DNA from 2 places in the Rhodococcus ruitaii genome. Region 1 is predicted to be linked to the other one. Evidence: riboswitches for the same ligand, from Rfam matches in the RefSeq annotation. Region 1 holds a riboswitch; the other holds the start of a gene.
The links. A riboswitch is a leader RNA that binds a small molecule or an ion and turns the genes downstream of it on or off. The one in region 1 is predicted to bind cyclic di-AMP.
Positions count from the first base shown of each region.

Region 2: another riboswitch for cyclic di-AMP. It lies ahead of ACZI8W_RS23935 (C40 family peptidase); the one in region 1 lies ahead of ACZI8W_RS15620 (transglycosylase family protein).

Region 1 is NZ_JBUYWC010000011.1:35,411-45,698, forward strand. It holds gene ACZI8W_RS15590 (glutaminyl-peptide cyclotransferase) at 56-850, shown strand; gene ACZI8W_RS15595 (MFS transporter) at 921-2,633, shown strand; gene ACZI8W_RS15600 (DUF2771 domain-containing protein) at 2,630-3,124, shown strand; gene ACZI8W_RS15605 (cold-shock protein) at 3,213-3,623, opposite strand; gene ACZI8W_RS15610 (hypothetical protein) at 3,779-4,021, shown strand; gene ACZI8W_RS15615 (YccF domain-containing protein) at 4,018-4,410, shown strand; cyclic di-AMP (ydaO/yuaA leader) riboswitch at 4,629-4,870, shown strand; gene ACZI8W_RS15620 (transglycosylase family protein) at 4,879-5,466, shown strand; gene ACZI8W_RS15625 (hypothetical protein) at 5,570-5,758, opposite strand; gene ACZI8W_RS15630 (helicase-associated domain-containing protein) at 5,819-8,095, shown strand; gene ACZI8W_RS15635 (DNA repair helicase XPB) at 8,416-10,074, shown strand; gene ACZI8W_RS15640 (response regulator) at 10,075-10,288, opposite strand, start outside.
Region 2 is NZ_JBUYWC010000022.1:61,873-72,160, forward strand. It holds gene ACZI8W_RS23905 (ArsA family ATPase) at 1-274, opposite strand, end outside; gene ACZI8W_RS23910 (SRPBCC family protein) at 271-708, opposite strand; gene ACZI8W_RS23915 (polyketide cyclase / dehydrase and lipid transport) at 831-1,226, opposite strand; gene ACZI8W_RS23920 (glycosyltransferase family 4 protein) at 1,276-2,433, opposite strand; gene ACZI8W_RS23925 (DUF1570 domain-containing protein) at 2,498-3,829, opposite strand; gene ACZI8W_RS23930 (C40 family peptidase) at 3,890-4,936, opposite strand; gene ACZI8W_RS23935 (C40 family peptidase) at 5,140-5,703, opposite strand; cyclic di-AMP (ydaO/yuaA leader) riboswitch at 5,719-5,884, opposite strand; gene ACZI8W_RS23940 (DEDD exonuclease domain-containing protein) at 6,333-8,090, shown strand; gene ACZI8W_RS23945 (Lrp/AsnC family transcriptional regulator) at 8,160-8,435, shown strand; gene trpD (anthranilate phosphoribosyltransferase) at 8,516-9,607, opposite strand; gene ACZI8W_RS23955 (hypothetical protein) at 9,723-10,181, opposite strand.

The DNA of each region.
Region 1 (10,288 bases):
AAGAAATGGCAGAAGTCTGTGAAGAAGTGGCAGAAGCCAACGGGAAGATGGGCACATGACGCGTCGATCGGCCACCTTCGTCCTCGCCCTCCCCGTCCTCCTGACCGCGGGCTGCAGCGACACCGTCGTCGACGAACCCGGTTCGCCTGCGGACGAACTACGCGTCGAGATCGTTGCAGAGCATCCCCACGATCCGGCGGCGTTCACCCAGGGTCTCGAAGTCGACGCCGGTGAACTGTTCGAGAGCACCGGGCGCGAGGGATCATCGTGGGTGTCGGTCCGCCCGCTCGACACACTCACCGAGCGCACCCGGGTGCCGCTCCCCGACGACATGTTCGGCGAGGGCATCACCGTTGCCGACGGGTTGGTGTGGCAACTCACATGGAAAGACGGCGTGGCGTTCGTCCGCGACCGCGACAGTCTCACCGAGCTGCGGCGTGTCGACTACGACGGCGAGGGCTGGGGCCTGTGCGACCAGCCCGACCGCCTGGTGATGAGCGACGGCTCTGCGGACCTGACGTTTCGGGATCGTGGCACGTTCGCGGAACTCGGGCGGGTGACGGTACATCGCGACGGTCGCGCCGTGTCGAATCTCAACGAGCTCGAATGCACCGACGACGGCGCCGTCTACGCGAACGTGTGGACATCCGAAGAGATCGTGCGGATCGACCCCGAGACCGGTCGGGTCAGCGCAGTGATCGACGCGTCTAGCCTGCTCGAGCGATTTTCCGCCGCTGATCGTGACGGTGTCGACGTGCTGAACGGGATCGCCCACATCCCGGGCACGGACCGCTTCCTCGTGACCGGAAAGTTGTGGCCGACACTGTTCGAAGTCCGGTTCGTCCCGTAACCCCGCGACACGAGCGACGCCACACCCGGCCCGACTGCACAACAGGTACGCGGTGGTGAAGAATCGAAGAGTGACCGAACGGGAAGAGCGACCTGCCGACAAGGCGGACGATCGTGCCCCGGGTTCTCGGCATCCGGGGTACAGCAACTATCCGCCGCCGCGGCGCGCCTCTGCGCGCCGCACACCGTTGCCGCCTTTACATCCGACCGACGAATCACACCGCTCGGGTTCGGAAGGCACCGGCGCATCCGCGGCCGCGAAGGACGTCCGGTCGGGTGCCAACAGCCGGTCGAGTGACAACGAGGGCCCCCGCGCACCGCGGATGCCTCGCAAGCTCACTGTGACGCGTGTTGCGGCCTTCCGAAGCCGCGAGCTCACCCACAAGGGCATCGCCACATTCCGTCGCGCCGCGACCGCTGACGGCGCCGACAAATCAGGCCTGACAGCGCTGATGTATGCGACCATGGCGAACTTCGCGGCCGACGCCGCGATGGCGGTCGCACTGGCGAACACACTTTTCTTCTCGGCCGCCACCGGCGAGGACAAAGCCAAGGTCGCGTTGTATCTGCTCATCACGATCGCGCCGTTCGCCGTCATCGCCCCGCTGATCGGTCCGCTCCTGGACCGGCTCCAGCATGGGCGTCGAGTGGCGCTGGCGACGTCGTTCGGGTTGCGGACCGTCCTCGCCGTCATCTTGATCTTCAACTTCGACAGTTGGGCGTTGTATCCGGCAGCACTGGCAATGATGGTGCTCAGCAAATCGTTCGCGGTGCTCAAGTCCGCGGTCACCCCGCGCGTACTGCCACCCGAGATAGACCTGGTACGTGTCAACTCCAGACTCACCGTGTTCGGCCTGGTCGGAGGAACGCTCGGCGCCGGCGCGATCGCCGGCGCGGCGGCGTGGGCGTTCGACTCGGCAGGCGCACTGTGGCTGTGCGCCGCGATCACCGTGCTCGGCGCGTACCTGAGCATGCGGATTCCGGCGTGGGTCGAGGTCACCGAGGGCGAGGTACCCGCGACACTCTCGTACCACGGGTCCGATACCCGCACCGAGGTGCTCGACACCAAGACCCTCGACACCAAGGCCGAGGTGATCTCGTCCAGCGGCAAGAACCGGCAGCCGCTCGGCCGCACGGTCGTCACCGGCCTGTGGGGTAACGGCACCATCCGTGTGCTCACCGGCTTCCTCACCCTGTTCATCGCGTTCGTGGCGAAGAGCGCCACCGAACAATCGCCACTCATGCAGGCCGCGATGCTCGGATTGGTCGGCGCTGCCGCCGCAATCGGCAACTTCGCGGGGAACGCGACCGGCGCACGAATGGCGCTGGGCCGCCCCGCGCTGATCGTGGTGCGATGCGCCGCCGCAGCGGTTGTCGTCGCAGCGATCGTCGCCGCAACGGACAATGTGTTCGCCGCTGCCTTGGCCGCGTTGGTCGCTGCGTGCGCGAGTGCGCTTGCGAAGGTGTCGCTGGACGCGTCGCTGCAGCAGGACCTGCCGGAGGAATCGATCGCGTCCGGTTTCGGCCGGTCGGAAACAGTCCTTCAGCTGAGCTGGGTTCTGGGCGGCGCAATGGGGGTGCTGCTGCCCACCGAGCTGTGGATCGGCTTCTCGGTCGTGACGCTGGTGCTGGTCCTCGGTTTCACCCAGACCCTGCTCACCTACCGTGGGAAGACGTTGCTGCCCGGCTTGGGCGGCAGGAGGCCCGAGCATGCCTCCACCGAAACTGCCGACGAGCGCCGAGTGCGCGAGAGCGGGCAGCCGACACGAAATGGGAGCCGATGAATCTGCAAGCCCGGACGAAGAAGGCGATCGCGTTGATCGCGATAGTCCTGGTGGTGGTCGCTGTGGGGATCGGCGCGGTGGTCTGGAAACTCGTCGACTCGGCCGAGCCCCGGCTGCCCGAGATCACCGCCTACGGAGACGGCAGCTCCGTCACGGTGCCCCCGACGCAGCACTGCAACATCAACCTGGAGAACTGCGTCGAGAATCCCATCACCCAGCTCTCCGTCCGCGCCGGATATCCGCTTCAGTTGTCGCTGCCGCCGGGGATCTCCGATGCACCGTGGCGCCTGATCGCCGTGTACGGCGATCTTCAGACAGGAGAGACGTTCCTCGACGGGATCATGGTCGAGCCGGGACAGCAGCGCGCAGTCACCGTGCCGAGCGATCCGAGTCTGCAGTTGCTCGGCGTGGAGGTCCAACTGCCCTCCGCTGTGGTCGACGAGACGGGCGAGCCGATCGCCCATGCAGTGTGGGCCGTGCAGACATTCTGAGGCGCGCAGCCGGGATGGGCTTACCGACGCACGATGCCGTATCCGTTCGGATGCGGCATTGTGCGCTTGTTCTCCGGTGGTCTGTCTCTCAGTGGTCGAGTTCGCGGGCGATGGCGCGCATGACCTCGGAGATCCGCTGCCCCGCCTTCCGGTCCGGGTAGCGCCCACGGCGCAGGTCGGGTTGGACCGCGGCCTCGAGGAGCTTGATCATGTCCTCGACCATGCCGTGCAGTTCGTCGGGTGAGCGTCGTTCACGCGCCGGCGCCTCACGCCGCCCGGACTGCTGCCGCAGCGATGGCTGCTCGAGCAACGCGACCTTGAGGGCCTGGGGGCCACGACGACCGACTGCCATCCCGAATTCGACGCGCTGGCCTGCTTTGAGGCTCTCGACACCTTCGGGGAGGGCGGACGCGCGGACATAGACGTCCTCGCCTTCGTCCTGGGACAGGAAGCCGAAGCCCTTCTCGACGTCGTACCACTTCACCTTGCCGGTCGGCACCGCGCTCACCTGCTCCTGGACGGCCGTGCCCCGAGGACACGATATGGACATGCAAAACAACGCGCCCCAACCTCATCGAGCGGGACGCGCAGACGAAATTCAGTGTACCCCGAGGCCGATACCGCCCCCGACCGCCGGCGACTACCGTAGGCGCCGTGGGTAACTCTTCTTCCGATTCCGCTCATGCGCCTCGCAAGGGGCTGTTCAACGCCGCGATCGTGTGCTTCGTGGTGGGCATCGTGGCGGTGGTCGCAATATTCCTGACGCCGATCGTCACCGACGGCAAGCCGGGCCTCGTCCTGTTCCTACTCACCCTCGCGTGGCCGCTCGGCTTCGCGCTGGCCATCGCGTTCGCCCTGCAATCGGGCCGACGCGCGAAGGGCGGTAACGGCTCATGAGAGTAATTCTCAACATCATCTGGCTCATCTTCGGCGGCTTGTGGCTTGCACTCGGATACTTCCTCGCCGGCATCATCTGCTGCATCCTCATCATCACGATCCCGTTCGGTATCGCCGCGTTCCGGATCGGCGTCTACGCACTGTGGCCGTTCGGGAAGACGACGGTCGACAAACCGACAGCGGGGGCGGGATCGCTGATCGGGAATGTGATCTGGGTCGTGATCGCCGGCATCTGGCTGGCCCTCGGGCACATCGCGACAGCACTCGCCATGGCCATCACGATCATCGGTATTCCGCTCGCAATCGCGAACCTCAAGATGATCCCGATCTGCCTGATGCCGCTCGGGAAAGACATCGTTCCCGTCGACGCCCGCCCGACATACATGTGACCTTACTCACATAACGAGCTGATAACGGCACGGGCTCGAATCGGGTTTGGCGGCCCACTCGCCCGACTACCAGCGAGTTCGCTGCCGCATCAACCCTGCACAGCTCCGAGACCACGAACGGTCGCGCGTTATCAATTAGTGACACTCGCCCACCCGAACCGTTACCGTCGTCAGCGGTCGGACCACCTGGTCCAACCAACCCGGGCCCGCCGCGCCAAATTCCTGTCCCGCGGAAGTCCGGTTATCCCGACAAACGATCCACGAGGGACAGGAAACGGGGGACCCAACCGGTCTCCCTCGGAAGCACCCGGCCCCCGCCGGACGCTTCCCGGAGGCCCGGCCGGTCGCTCACGCGACAGGCCTTGGGGTGAAGCCGGAACGCTCGCCGAGCGCAACGGCCGGACTACCTCTTCAGTCCGAACCCGACAGCTGACCTCGTAGGCGCGTGCGGAGAGGAACAGAACCGACATGAGCGGACGCCATCGCAAGCCCACCAATACCGGCCGGACCGTCGCGAAATTCGCGCTGACCGGCGCCGTCCTCGGAGTCACAGGTGTCGCATTCAGCGGCACCGCCGCCGCAGCCCCGGACTCCGACTGGGATCGCCTCGCACAGTGTGAGTCCGGTGGCAATTGGGCCATCGCCACCGGCAACGGCTACCACGGCGGCCTGCAGTTCTCGCCGAGCACCTGGAACGCCTACGGCGGCCAGGAGTACGCACCCACCGCCAACCAGGCCAGCCGCGACCAGCAGATCGCTGTCGCAGAGCGTGTCCTCGCAGGCCAGGGCTGGGGCGCATGGCCGTCCTGCTCCTCGAGCCTCGGACTGTCCAGCGCTCCGACACAGCGTGACGCACCCAGCGGCACCACCCAGTCGACACCTTCGCCGGTCACCGAGGATCGTCAGATTCCGCAGCTCCCCGGAGACCCGGCACTGCCCGCCGAGGCCCAGGGCATCGTCGACGGCTTCGAACAGGGCGTCGACGCCCTGCAGTCCGCCGGTATCGCGCTCGACCCGGCCGTGCTCGACGCCGTCCGCGCGGTTCTGCCCCAGTAGGCAGCACGCCACGAACGAACGAAGAACCCCGCACCGCCGATTCGGTGCGGGGTTCTTCGACGTGGGGAGTCCGACAGTCGAGGAAATCTCGATGTCGAGGAACTCAGCGGTTGATGACGGTGCGGGGATGCGTGTACGGAAGCTCGTCCGCCGGGACCGGGAACTCGGCGTCCTCGCCGTACGGGGAGAGCGGACCCGAACGCGTCGACGACAGTTCGGTGACAGCATGGTCGCCGTCTGCCAACTCCGGCCATCCGCGATCAACGTAGAGGTTCTTCGATTTGTCAGCCATGACGCCCATTTTGGCAGGTGAGTTCGTGTTAAGCCATCTCAGGTCTCTAACCTTGACCGGATGACACCCACCATGCCCGCCCCCGACACCGGATCGGACTCGCTCGCCCGGTGGCTGTCCGATCGCCGCGACACCGAACTCGTTGCTCTCCTGCGCGCGAGACCCGATCTGGTGGTGCCCCCGCCCGCGACGATGACCGTGCTCGCGAACCGCGCACGCCAACGCGCGTCGGTGTTCCGCGCAGCGAGCGACTTCACCACAGCCGAGTTCGGGATCATCGAGGCATTGGCCCGGCTCGGGGCCGTCGACGACGGCGTGACGAGGAAAACCCTCGTCGACAACTTGCGGGGACGAATCCCCGCCAAAGCCGTCGATCGGATTCTCGACAGGCTGCGCTCCGTTCTCCTGGTGTGGGACACCCCCGACGGGCTGCGTCTCGTCGCGGCCGCCGTGGAAGCCGTGCCGTGGCGGGTCGGACGCACACCCGAAACGGACGCGTTCACCCGCGAAGAGCTCGACGCGATACTCGCCGAGCTCGATCCCGCGCAACGCAGCATTCTGGACACCCTGGCGCGGACATCGCCGATCGGGCGCACCCGCGACGCCGCACCCGGTTCCGACGAGACCCGTCCCGTCCAGAAGCTCCTGACGTCCGGGTTGCTCACCCGCATCGACGACGAGACCGTCGAACTCCCCCACCGGGTCGGGCAAGCCCTGCGCGGTGAAGCACCGTTCGATCCGGCATCACTGACTTCCCCGAGCTTCACGGCGAACAGCAGAGCCCTCCCAGATACGAACAGCACGGCAGCGGGCGCCGCCCTGGAACTGTTGCGTCGCTGCGAAGACCTGATCACCGCGCTGGGCAGGCAGCCCGCCCCGGCACTGCGTTCCGGCGGCCTGGGGGTCCGCGAACTCCACCGGCTCGCGAAGGCGTTGGATCTCACCGACGAGCACGCCGCCTTGCTCGTCGAGGTGCTCGCGGCGGCGGGACTCATCGCGCGCGGTAACCCCGACCCCGCTCCGCCCGGAGACATCGACGACTATTGGGCTCCCACCACCTCGGCCGACGGATGGCTCACCGCAACCACCGCGCATCGCTGGGCGGTACTCGCCGGTGCGTGGCTCGACGCGCCGCGACGACCGTGGCTGGTCGGACGCCGTGACCAGAACGACAAGCCGATCGCAGCGTTGTCCGACGAAGTGAACTCCCCGACCGCGGCCTACGATCGCAGACTGCTCCTCGAGGTACTCGCCGACCACAGCACGTCCTCTGCTGCCGAAGTGCAGGCCATAGCGGCATGGCGGCGACCGCGGTCGGCCGGCCATTTCGGTCACGAGATGGTCACCGAGACGCTCCGCGAAGCCACTGCACTCGCGCTGGTCGCCCACGACAACCTCGGCTCCCCCGGCAAAGCCCTGCTCCACGGTGGTGACGCCGACGCCGAGATGGCAGACGCACTCCCAGAGCCTGTCGACCACGTCCTCGTCCAGGCCGACCTCACCGTCGTCGCCCCTGGCCCGCTCGTCCCGGAACTGGCCGGGCGGGTCGCACTGGTCGCCGACGTCGAATCGGCCGGCGCCGCCACCGTCTACCGGGTCAGTGAGGGCAGTGTGCGCCGCGCGCTCGACGCGGGCATGGGTGCAGGTGATCTGCACGCCCTGTTCTCAGCCCATTCCCGCACGCCTGTTCCCCAATCACTGACCTACCTGATCGACGACGTGGCGCGGCGACACGGTCGCCTGCGCGCCGGTATCGCGTCGTCGTTCGTGCGCGCCGACGATCCGGCGCTACTCGCGGAGGTGCTTGCGGCACCGGTCGCCGCAACGTTGGCGTTGCGTGCGGTCGCGCCGACGGTGGCCATCTCGCAGGCCCCCCTCGCCGAGGTGCTGTCCTCGCTGCGCGAAGCGGGCTTCGCGCCGGCGGGCGAAGATGCATCGGGTGCGGTCCTGGATCTGCGTCCGCGCGGCGCACGGCTGGTCGTGCCGCGGTCGCGTCCCCGATACGCGGGCCCCCTGCCCCCCAATGACGAACAGCTCGAAACGCTCGTGCGCACCCTGCGTTCCGGCGACCGTGCCGCCTCCGCCCCGGCGAGCACCCCGGTGCGTGGAGACGGTAGCCGCACGGGCGGTGCGGCCACGATGGCGTTGCTGCAGCTGGCTGTACACGCGAAACGCAGCGTGACGCTCGGATACGTCGACGCTCAGGGCACGGCCATCCGGCGCATCGTGGATCCGGTCAGTGTCGCGGGCGGGCAACTCGAAGCATTCGACCCCGCGACCGGCTCGGTCCGCAGTTTCGTGCTCCACCGCGTCTCGTCAGTCGCGCTCGTGGACTGAACCCGTCGCTCGTTGTCACGTGGCAGACGCCGCATACGTCCGCGCGATCTACGCTCAGATCACCCGTAGTGGCGCACTGCACCCTGGACAGCCGCGGACCCAAGATCAGCAGATCGGTGTCCGCACCCGGTACGGGCGGCATACACCTCCTGCGTTGACCGAGTAGTGAGTCGACACCGCTGCAGGACCGATACTGCGGCGGGACCGATACTGCGGCGGGACCGATACTGGTGATGGCCGCATACGGGCCGCGCAGGTAGCGCGCCGTCCTGCTCATCTGGACAATGGAGGAGTTCTACTTTCTCTCACCAGGAGGCTTCGTGGCCGACGGACCGCTGATCGTCCAGTCCGACAAGACCGTGCTGCTCGAGGTCGACCACGAGCAGGCGAACGCGGCCCGGCAGGCCATCGCTCCCTTCGCGGAACTCGAACGCGCACCCGAGCACGTCCACACCTACCGAGTCACGCCGTTGGCGTTGTGGAACGCACGTGCAGCCGGCCACGACGCCGAGCAGGTCGTCGATGCGCTGGTCACCTATTCCCGCTTCGCCGTACCGCAGCCGCTGCTCGTCGACATCGTCGACACCATGGGCCGGTACGGCCGCCTGCAGCTGGTGAAGAACCCCGCTCACGGACTCACGCTCGTCAGCTTCGACAATGCGGTACTGGCCGAGGTGATGCGCAACAAGAAGATCGCGCCCATGCTCGGCGCACGCATCGACGACGACACCGTGATCGTGCATCCCAGCGAACGCGGTCGCCTCAAGCAGATGCTGCTCAAGGTCGGCTGGCCGGCGGAAGACCTCGCAGGGTACGTCGACGGCGAGGCACACAACATCGCCCTCGACTTCGTGACACATCCGTGGCATCTGCGCGACTACCAGGAGATGGCTGCAAGTTCCTTCTGGGACGGCGGTTCGGGTGTCGTCGTACTTCCCTGCGGTGCCGGCAAGACGATGGTGGGTGCAGCCGCGATGGCGAAGGCCGGCGCGACCACCCTGATCCTTGTGACGAATACCGTCGCGGGCCGTCAGTGGAAGCGTGAACTGATCGCCCGCACCTCGCTCACCGAAGAGGAGATCGGCGAGTATTCGGGTGAGAAGAAGGAAATCCGCCCGGTCACCATCGCCACCTATCAGGTGGTCACCCGCAAGACGAAGGGCGAATACCGCCACCTCGAGCTGTTCGACTCCCGAGACTGGGGGTTGATGATCTACGACGAGGTGCATCTGCTTCCGGCACCCGTGTTCCGGATGACGGCCGACCTGCAGTCACGACGTCGTCTCGGCCTCACTGCCACCCTGGTCCGCGAGGACGGACGTGAAGGCGACGTGTTCTCGCTCATCGGCCCCAAGCGGTACGACGCACCGTGGAAAGACATCGAGGCACAGGGCTGGATCGCACCGGCCGACTGTGTGGAGGTGCGCGTGACACTCACCGACGCCGAGCGGATGGCGTACGCCGTGGCCGAACCGGAGGAACGCTACAAACTGTGTTCGACGGCGCGCACCAAGAACGCGGTGGTCAGATCGATCCTCGACCGCCACCCCGACTCCCCCACCCTCGTCATCGGCGCCTACCTCGACCAGCTCGACGAACTCGGTGAGGCTCTCGACGCGCCGGTGATCAAGGGTTCGACGCGCAGCAAGGAACGTGAGGAGCTGTTCGATCGGTTCCGCAACGGCGAACTCCGGGTACTTGTCGTGTCGAAGGTGGCGAATTTCTCGATCGACCTGCCGGAGGCCTCGGTCGCGGTACAGGTGTCGGGCACATTCGGGTCGCGGCAGGAGGAGGCACAGCGCCTCGGTCGGTTGCTGCGGCCGAAGCAGGACGGCGGGCAAGCGCACTTCTACTCGGTGGTGTCCCGCGACACCCTCGACGCCGAGTACGCCGCGCACCGTCAGCGATTCCTGGCCGAGCAGGGCTACGCGTACCGCATCACTGACGCCGACGACCTGCTGGGACCGCAGATCGGCTGATCAGGACCTGTCGAGGCGAACGAGTCGATACTCCTGTTCGGGTCGTCCGGTGCTGCCGTACCTCAGCTCCATCCGCAGGTCCCCTTTCGCGACGAGTGCCGCGAGGTACCGCTGAGCAGTCGCGCGCGACACCCCCGTCGCCATCGCGACCTCACCCGCCGACATCGGGTGCGCGGACTCCTGAAGCGCCTTCATCACAAGCCGTTTGGTGACC
Region 2 (10,288 bases), on a different contig from region 1:
GTCGGTGCAGTGTCGCGTAGCGCTCCTCGAGCAACCCGAGCGAATCGATCTCGTACATGTCGAGGCCGTCGGCCACGGGCGTCACGCCTCGTCCCGCGTCGACGGCGAGGACGTCGGCGAGCGAGTGCGCTTGGTCGATGGAGACGAGGAGCACCGGGTCGTCGGCATGCGCGGCCCCGACCGCGGTGGCCGCGGCGAGGGTGGTCTTGCCCGCACCTCCCTTGCCGAGGAACAGTCGTACGCGGGCGGGAGTCGTCCCGCGTTCGGCGCTCAGCCTTCCACCTTCTTCTTCAGTTCTTTGAGCGCGGTATCAGTGATCACCTTTTCGGCCTTTCTCTTGAACAGGCCGATCATCGGGATGGTCAAGTCCACGGTGAGTTCGTAGTCGACCACGGTGCCGCCCCCTGGAGCGTCGACGAGGACGTAGCTCCCGGATTGCGCCTTCTGGATCTCGCCGCTCTCGAGGTTCCAGCTGACCGCTCGCCCGTCCGATGCCCAGCGGTATCGCAGGGTGTAGGTGTCCTTGACGATCCCTGCGTCGAGGACGAACCGGACGGTTTCGGCGCGGCCGTCGGGCCGGCGCTCGAGTACCTCGACGGTCTTGGCCGCCTCCACCCACGTGGGGTAGGCGTCGAAGTCCGCAATCACGGCCATCACCTGACCTGCCGGGGCATCGATGGTGATCGACCTCTTGGTCTTCTCGGCCATTCGACGAAGACTCCTTTTCGGTCCGTCGCGTGTACTGGAGGTGCGGGGCCGTCTCCGTCACCGAAGCAGCCGATACCGACGCCGTTGTCTACCACACACCGTAGCGATACGGTATCGGTCCGTCAGGGCCGGTCACGCGGAGCGTCACCGGCGGCACGCCCGGCTTCGAGACGCGCCTTGATGGCGAAGGTCATCTTCTTCCCGGCCACTCTGCGCTCCCGGTTCATCGACGCCAGGTCGAGGTCCGCAACGCGTTCGGACGCGACACCCGTCGGCTCACAGTGCAGGAAGTAGTGGATGATGGCGCCGTCGAGCGAAGGTTCCAGCCATACTTCCATCGTCCCGGTCAGTGGACCGGACACCGCCCATCGGATTCCCTGTTCCCCACGGTCCTCGCGGACGATCAATGCGAGATCCGGCCACCACACGCGCCACCGGTCCGGCGCGGCGATTTCCGCGGCGATGCGGACGGGGTCTGCCGCGACGAAGGTCTGGTCGGACACCTGAATGCTGCTCACGCAGACAGCCTCACATATCGGGCGTCCGGTCGAGTCGCCACCCCGCAGTTCAGTGGACGGTGCTCGGTCGCTGCGGCCTCCCCCCCAGGAGTTCCCGGAGTTTGGCGCCGAGAACGTCCCAGCGCCACTCGGTCGACGCCCACTGCCGACCGGCGGCTCCCATCGCCGCGGCCCGGTCCGGATCGGCGAGAACCCCGGTGATCGCGGTCGCGACAGCCGACACCGACGTGCCGTCGACAACGAACCCGGTCTCCCCGTCGCGCACCGTCTCGGGGGCACCGCCGGATCTCCCTGCCACGACCGGAACACCCGTGGCAGATGCCTCGAGGTAGACGATCCCGAGGCCTTCCACATCGAGCCCGGCGCCCCGGGTGCGGCACGGCATCGCGAACACGTCCGCGATCGTGTGATGTGCTGCCAGCTCCGCGGCGGGGACACCACCGGTGATGACGACATGGTCCTCCACACCGGTCTTGCGCGCCAGATCACGAAGCGTGTCCTCGTACGGGCCGCCACCGACGATGACGAGTACGGCTCCGTCGATACGACGCCGGATCTGCGGCAACGCTCGAATCAGAGTGTCCTGGCCCTTGCGCGGTACAAGCCTCGACAAGCACAGCACCGTCGGCCGATCACCGAGTCCGTACCGTGCGCGGAGCTCGGCGCGGGCCACCGGATCCGGCCGGAACACCTCGGTGTCGACGCCGGACGGCAGGTGTTCGAGACCGGCGTCGGGACCGAATGCCGACGCAAACCTGCCTCGGGTGTAGCGGCTGACGAATGTGACGGTGTCGGACTCGTTACCGATGCGACGCAACAACTGTCGTCCGCCCGGCACCATCGACCAGCCGACTTCGTGACCGTGGGTGCTCGCCACGATCCGCTCGGCGCCGGCTCGGCGCAGCACCGGCGCCAGCAGCGCCAGCGGCGCCGCGGCGCCGAACCATACCGTGTCGCACCCCCTATCGGCGAGCAGACCGGATGCGCGCCGCGCGACTGCCGGAGTCGGCAGCATCAATGTCGTCGGGTGACGCACGACCTCGAACGGCTGCTCGGCGTCATAGCGGATGTGACTGTCGCCGCGCCAGCGCGGTGCGTACACGACGATCTCGTCGGCCGGAAGTTGCGCCGCGAACGAGCGCAGGTACGACTGGATCCCTCCCGGTCGAGGCGGAAAGTCGTTGGTCACCAGCAGCGTTCGCGACATGGCTACACCGTAGGGTGTGGGGAAAGCCTTTGCTCGACGGGGCCCTGATCGAGAGGCGCGGAGGTCAGACTCGTTCGGTGAGCCAGTCGCCCCATCGGTCGACGACATCTTCCGCGTCCGATCCCACGATCTCGGTGAGTGCGTCACTCTGGTCGCCCTCCGGCGCCGGCCCGTCCGCGAGTGCGCGGTACAACGAGGTCAGTTCGTCTTCGCCGTACTCCTCTGCCAGGAACGTCGTGAGGCTCCACGCAGTCTCGTATGCGGTGCGGGATCGGCCCGGGTCGGCGAAGTCGGCGTCGGTGGGGATCCGTGCGGGTGCGCCGTTGCGGATGACCTCCCCGACGAGGTTCGGAGCGACTCGACGTAGGTCGGCACCGGTCACGGGCGTTCCGGTGCCGGATCGGTAGGCGATGTAGTCGGCGTATCCCTCGAGGATCCACATCGGTGATCCGTCCACGGTCTGCGGCCGGGCTGCGATGTGCACCAACTCGTGCCGGAGGACCGCGCGCAGGCCCTCCCTCGAGAGACGACCACCGGCCGCCGGGCTGAAGACGATGCGTTGGCCCGTTGCTCTGTCGTGCTCGGGATCGACCGCATCGGCGATCGCCACTGCAGCGATCTCGTCACCGTTGTGTGCCGTGCCCACCTGGTCGGTGAACTCCTCGTAGCTCGAGGTGACCAGCACGAGCGACCGTTCCGGCCAGTCCGTCCCCCACACCTCCGACACCGCGTCGACAGCGGCGGGAAGTTCGTCCGCGATGCTCTCGGCGAGGTCGGTGGTATCGGAGTGGGCGAGGATCATCGACGTACCACCGGCAGTCGCGGTGGTCGTCAGGTCGAGCGGTCCGTGGTCCCACAGCCCTCGCCATGTCGCAGACGCCGAATCCGGGAGAGGCCGGTCGGATGCGATCTTCCACCCGTCGTGACGCGCGACGAACAGCACCGCGACAGGTTTACGTGTCGGAGTCTCGTCTACACCCTCGACGCCGTAGCGCAACGTCACGGTGAGCGCGAGTAGCGGATCGTCTCCGAACCGGCGGCCAACTTCGGCCGGGACCTCGCTGGCGGGCTCGGCGCCGAGCTCGTATCCGAACTCGGCCAAGGGCACGAGGCTGAGCGCCTGCGCGCGACGGATCTCGGCGTCGAGCAACTCCGTTCCCGCTGCGGTGTCGATCACCTCGGCGAGAGCTGCGCTGTCGGAGCTACGCACCGCGGCGGCCCAGGAATCGAGCAGCGCCTGCAACTCCACACGGACGTCGGACTCGGACTGCTCGACGGTATCGAGGCCAACGAGAAGGGCGCCGACCGCCGCCACCACGAGCGCCAACCCAGCGAGCCCGATGCGCTCCCACAGCAGGCGGGGACGGGTTCGAGGCGGGGTCTCCGGCGCGGGCACGGCGGCAAGTGTATGTGGCGACCGGTCGCGTCCTCCGCGCCGCGTGGTTGTCCGGGGCGGTCAGTAGCGTCGTGCGCTGTGGAACGGGAAGCTGTCCATCGACTGCACCTTCACCGGCACGCCGAACGTCGAGGCGTGCACGATGTTTCCGTCGCCCGCGTAGATACCGACGTGTGACGCGTCGTTGTAGAAGATGATGACGTCGCCGGGTTGGAGATTGTCGCGCGAGACGGAGGTTCCGCCCTGCGCCTGCGCTTGACTGGAGCGCGGTACGGTCTTTCCGATCTGCTGATACGCCCAGACCACGAGGCCGGAGCAGTCGAACTGATCAGGCCCGGTGGCCCCCCACACGTACGGATCGCCGATCCGGGTGAGTGCGGCACGGAGGGCGCCTGCGCCGTTGCCGGGAATGAGATGCTCCATGATGCGCTCGGCGTCGAGACCGGGCGGGAACGGAGTGCCGGCGAGGATCGACTTCTCCTCGTCACTCAAATTGTCGAAGGCGTCGAGTACTGCGGCGATCTGCGCCTCCAGCTCGGTTTCCTGACGCTGCAGATCGTCGCGCAGCGTCTGCGCCTGCTCGGCTGCGACGCGCGCAGCTTCGGCCGATTCTTGCGATGCCGCGGCGGCGACCGCTGCCGCGTCGGTGGCTCGGCGGAACCCTTCGATCTCGCGATCGGTCTGCGCGCCGAGCACGTCGAGCATCACCATCTGGTCGAGCAGCTGCTGGGGCGAGTCGCTGACCATTACCGCGAAGAGCCGATTGGTGCGTGAACCCCGGTAGTTGGCTTGGGCCAGTTTGTCGACAGTGGGCTTGAAGCGTGCGACCTCGGCTTGGGCCGTGGCCAACACGTCCCGGTCGGTGGCGGCGCGAGCATCGAGGTCGTGTTGTTCGGCGATTCGGGCATCCAGTTCGATGCCGGCATGGTGCAGCGCTTCGGTGGCCTGCTCGGATCGACGGGACAGGTCGGCGAGATGTTCGAGTTTGGCGGTGGGACTGTCGCCGATGGGGTCGGCTGCTGCAGGCGCAGCCGTGAGCCCCAGAATGAGAAGGACACATGCGGCGAGAGCAGTGCGAACAGCCTGTCCGGCGGGAGCGGAGAACACGCGACTTGTCTTCCTTTCGCAAAAACCTCGATCGCAAAGATCTCGATCAGGTTACGGAATCGCATAGCTTCATGTCTACCCGCGGGTAGTGCGCTTCAATTCGTCGTTCACGATGTTCGTGATCGCCGATTCGACTCCACCAAGCGCGTCGAGGGTGGACCGGCACGTCGCCGATCCACCCTCCACAGGCACTGTTCGTCCGGTCAGAAGCGGCGAGCGCCGTCCACCGGCATCGAGTCGAGCGGCGCAACCTTCACCGGCTGACTCGAGGTCGACGCATGCACGATATTGCCGTCGCCGATGTAGATCCCGGTGTGACTTCCACCGTAGAAGGACACGACATCGCCGGGCTGCAACGCGCCTACCGGCACGGCCTGGCCCGCACCGGCCTGCTGGTAGCTGGTGCGGGGCACGCCCAGCCCCGCCTGCTGATACGCCCACTGCACGAGCCCCGAGCAGTCGAACGCGTTCGGGCCTGTTGCGCCGTAGACGTACGGGGATCCGACCTTACTGAGGGCGGCGTCAGCGGCGCGCTGGCCTACCGAGCTGAACGGCGCAGTGAAGGGAGCGGCTTCGGGGGCCGGTGGAATGAGGTTGGTGACCTCCGGCGGCAGGGTCACGCCGGCGGGAAGTTCGATGGTGCCGATTCCGGGGATGGTGACGGGCTCTGCCATCGCCGGACCGGCGGTGACGGTGACTGCACCGAGCGCGAGCGCACCGGCAACGAGAGCGCGACGTACCGTACGCTTGCTGTTCTGCGAGACCACGAGGGGATGTTCTCCAATTCTTCCGTTCACCCGCCGACCGAGTTAGCTGACGGATTCGGGCCGGAAGATCAGCCCTACCCCTCTCCCGCGAGTGCGGTGGAGGGGATTCACCCCAAGTAACGCGTGTGGGTCCCCGGCTCGGACACTCGAGGTCGAGCGGCCGATTAGGCGGTTACCTAGCGGCCCCAGCCCTCGGGAGTGGGCCGGACGTACTGTTCCGCTTGGTCTCAGGAAGGTTACGAAACTGCATCGCTGAGGCCAACCCCAACTCGCGGGGTATGCACTCTAAGTCCGTTTTGAGTATTTCAGAACCAGTGCCGCCGCCATTTCATAACAGCCCGATAACAACCCCGCGGCGGTCACCTCCACCCGGTCGACCGAATCGAGAGGGAGCGCACCCGCCGAGTGCGCATCGCCGTGACTCATCCCAGTTCAGAGCGTCGTTCGATCTTTTTGCGCGCCCGCCGGGCAACCACCCGGACGCACTGCACAGTCGCCCCGCACGGCACACGGTGACATCCCGCAGAAGACCTGCAGGATGAACCACCCGACCGGGTGTGATCCTCATCTCATCGGCGTGGAAGGTCCGGTTCTCGGGCGTGTCAGAGGCGGTTTCTACGCTCGTGCCCATGACGTCGTCTCCCACCGGCTCCGACACCACTCACGGGATTCAGCTGAGCTTCGACGAACTCGACACTCCCCTCCGCGACACCACCTTCGTCGTGGTCGATCTCGAAACCACGGGAGGACGTTCCGGCGACGACGCCATCACCGAGATCGGCGCGGTCAAGGTGCGCCACGGTGAAGTACTCGGCGAGTTCGCAACGCTCGTCGACCCCGGCCGGTCGATCCCTCCCGAGATCGTCCGCCTCACGGGCATCACCACCGCGATGGTCTATCAGGCGCCCCGTATCGAGGAAGTACTTCCCGCGTTCCTCGAGTTCGCCGGCGGCGCGGTCCTCGTAGCGCACAACGCGGGCTTCGACACCGGCTTCCTCCGTGCGGCGGCTGCACGCTGCGACGTGGCGTGGCCACGGTTCCCCGTCGTCTGCACCGTCAAACTGGCGCGGCGGGTCCTGGGACGCGACGAAGCACCCTCGGTGAAACTCTCCGCACTCGCCACCTTGTTCGACGTGTCGACGCAGCCCACACATCGCGCGCTCGACGACGCCCGCGCAACCGTCGAGGTGCTCCACGCGCTCATCGAGCGCGTCGGCAACCAGGGAGTGCACAGTCTCACCGAACTGCGGGACTACATCCCCGCCGTCACCGCCGAACAACGTGCCAAACGCACCCTGGCTGCGCATCTACCGCATCGCCCCGGCGTATATCTGTTCCGGGGCCCCTCGGACGAAGCGCTCTATATCGGCACGGCCGTGGATCTGCGTCGCCGTGTCCGCAACTACTTCACGGGTTCGGAGACCCGCCCCCGACTGCGCGAGATGGTCGCGCTGACGACCCGCATCGACCACGTCGAATGCGCGCACGGTCTCGAGGCCGGGATCCGCGAACTCCGACTCATTGCTGCCCACGCTCCCCCGTACAACCGCCGTTCCAAATACCCCACTCGCGGATGGTGGATCACACTCACCGACGAACCGTTCCCGCGCCTCGCGATCTCGCGCACACCCTCGACCGACGCGCTCGGTCCTTTCTCCGTCCGGAACGCAGCCGCCGACGTGGCCGCCACCCTCGCCGGGTTCAGTGGGCTGCGCACGTGTACCCGCCGGATCGGCCTGTCCGCGCGCCACGGCGACCGTTGCCCACCCGACGCTGTCGGTGCCTGTTCGGCGGCCTCGTTCGGTCCTCAGACTCCCGACGAGTATTCCGTTCAGGTCCGGCAGGCACGCGCGCTCCTCCGTGGCCACGACGCCTCGACGATCACACGAGCGCAGGAGCGCATCGACGAGTTGGCGGGCAAAGAACTGTTCGAGAACGCGGCACGATTACGCGACCGCACCGCCGACGCAGTCCGTGCCCTTCGACGCACGCAACGCCTCGCCGCGCTTGCCGCCATCGACGAACTGATCGCCGCCCGGCCCCGCCCCGAAGGGGGGTGGGATTTCGCCGTCGTGCGCGCCGGACGACTCGCGTCGGCCGGCGTCGCCGAACGTGGGGTGCGTCCCATGCCGGTCGTCGAGGCGATCACGGCGAGCGCCGAAACGATACGGCCCGGTCCAGGCCCTCTTCGCGGTGCGCCCCCCGAAGAGATAGGACAGCTTGCGCGGTGGCTGGACTCCGACGGGGTGCGCATCGTGCGGACCTCCCACGGATGGTCCGAGCCTGTCGAAGGCGCGGGCCGATGGAGCGAATGGGCCGAGTTGGCCCGCGAAGCGCGCGGGGCCTCCGGGCCGCCCCCGGAACCGGACGCCCACCGCATAGGCTGATCGGCACCGGAGGAAGATCTGCGTCATCGGAGTACAGACAAGTCACCGGAGTACACACAAGGAGTCCCCATGATCAACGCCATCGTCCTGATCGACGCCGACGCCCACCGCATCCCGGAAACCGCCCGAGCGGTGGCCGACCTCGCCGGGGTGGACACGGTGTACTCGTGTGCCGGGGACGTCGATCTCGTGGCGATTGTGCGGGTCCGCGACCACGAGCAGATCGCAGAGGTGGTCACGCGGGGCATCAACAAGGTCGAGGGCGTGAGCAAGACCGTCACGCACATTGCGTTCCAGTCGTATTCGAGCGACGACATCGAGGCGGGCTTCTCCATCGGGAACTGACCCGCTCCCGCGGCACATCCGCGCCAGGTGGTGTCCGCCCACACGGTGCGGGCACCACCTCGACACCATGACGGCTGGGGTCAGCGCTGGGCTTCGCCCCCGAGTCGGGTCGTCACGGCGGCCCACCTCTCGAGCACCTTCACGGCCGCGCCGCTGTCTACGGCGGCCGCGGCCGACTCGAGTCCGGCGGCAAGCGCTTCCTCGAGCCCACCGTCGATACCCCCACCGTCGATACCTCGGAACGCGGCAATCGCTCCCGCGGCATTGAGAAGCACAGCATCACGCACGGGCCCGGTCTCGCCCGCGAGGCATGCCCGTGCGACCACAGCATTCTCGGCTGCATCGCCACCTCGAAGCGCTTCGAGCGGCACGCGTGCGATCCCGAGCCTCGTCGGATCGAGCGTCCGAACCTCGACCGCGCCTCCTCGCACGATGTGCACGGTCGACGTCGTCGACGTCGTCAGCTCGTCGAGACCGTCGTCGCCACGAACGACCAGCGCCGATTTACCACGTTGCGCGAGCACCCCCGCAATGGTCGGTACCAATGACTCGAAGGCACAGCCGATCAGCCCGGCACGGGGACGCGCAGGGTTGGTGAGCGGACCGAGAACGTTGAACACGGTCGGGATCCCGATCTGCTTGCGCGGGGCAGCCGCGAACCGCAGGGCCGGGTGATACACCGGCGCGAAGCAGAATCCGATGCCCGCTTCCTCGAGCGAGCGTGCAACCTGCTCCGGCCCGAGATCGATGTGTACCCCGAGTTCCTCGAGCACGTCGGCGCCACCGCTCTTCGACGAGGCAGCCCGGTTCCCGTGTTTGACCACTCGGATACCCGCTGCGGCCACCACGAGCGCTGCCATTGTCGAGATGTTCACAGTGTTGGCACGGTCACCGCCGGTTCCGACGATGTCGACCGTGTCGTCGTCCACCGGCACCAGGTTCGCGTAGCCGAGCATCGTGTCGGCGAGAGCTCGCAACTCGTCCGGGGTCTCGCCCTTCATCTTCAGTGCGACACCGAACGCCGCGATCTGCGCGGGGGTTGCGTTGTCGGAGAAGATCTCGTCCATTGCCCAGACGGCCTCGGGTCGCGTCAGATCGCGGCCCGCTGTCAGCGATCCGAGTACTGCGGGCCAACTGGCGACCACCTCGTCCGCGGTCTGCCTCGCGTTCATCGCACCTACCCTTCGCCACATCCGACTCGCTGCCGAGCACTGTTGTGCCCTTCGCGGAGAAAGCTTAGCCAGGCGTTGTCCGGCGACTGCATGCATGGCACTCGGCCTGGAGCGGTCACTCGGGCTGGAGCGCGTCCCATCCGAGAGCATTGCCGCCGAGACGTTGGGCCAGCGACGCCATCCGCGACTTCTCCTGGGCGCAGTGCATCGCGTCGAGTCTCTGGACTCGCTGCAAGATCAGAGAGAGCGGTGCCTCCCCATCTGCGGCAGGGGCCGCAGAAGACACCGGAACCGGGGGCACGGAGGCCGTGTAACCGTCCTGACCGGCCAGCGCGAGAGCTTCCTCGACCAGCGCTGAGGGAAGCTGCAGATGGTGTCGCAGGACAGCATCGTCGGATTCGACCCAATACGGGGCCCGCTGTGTGCCACGATCGAGTGCGGCCGAGCATGCCTCCGAGTCGTCGAACGATTCGACGACGATCACGAGGTCCTGCCGGGTTCCGTCGAGGGGCTCTGGTCGCCGTCTCGTCACAAGCCGGCGGATTCTCCCCAGCAACCCCGGTTGTTCACTCATTCCGCCACCTTCACATCCGCCATATCGGGTTGCCCCGCGATCCGGGGACTCGGCATTTCTCACCTCGGGAACTGTGAAGACGCGCCGATTTCGGCCCCGATTGCCCA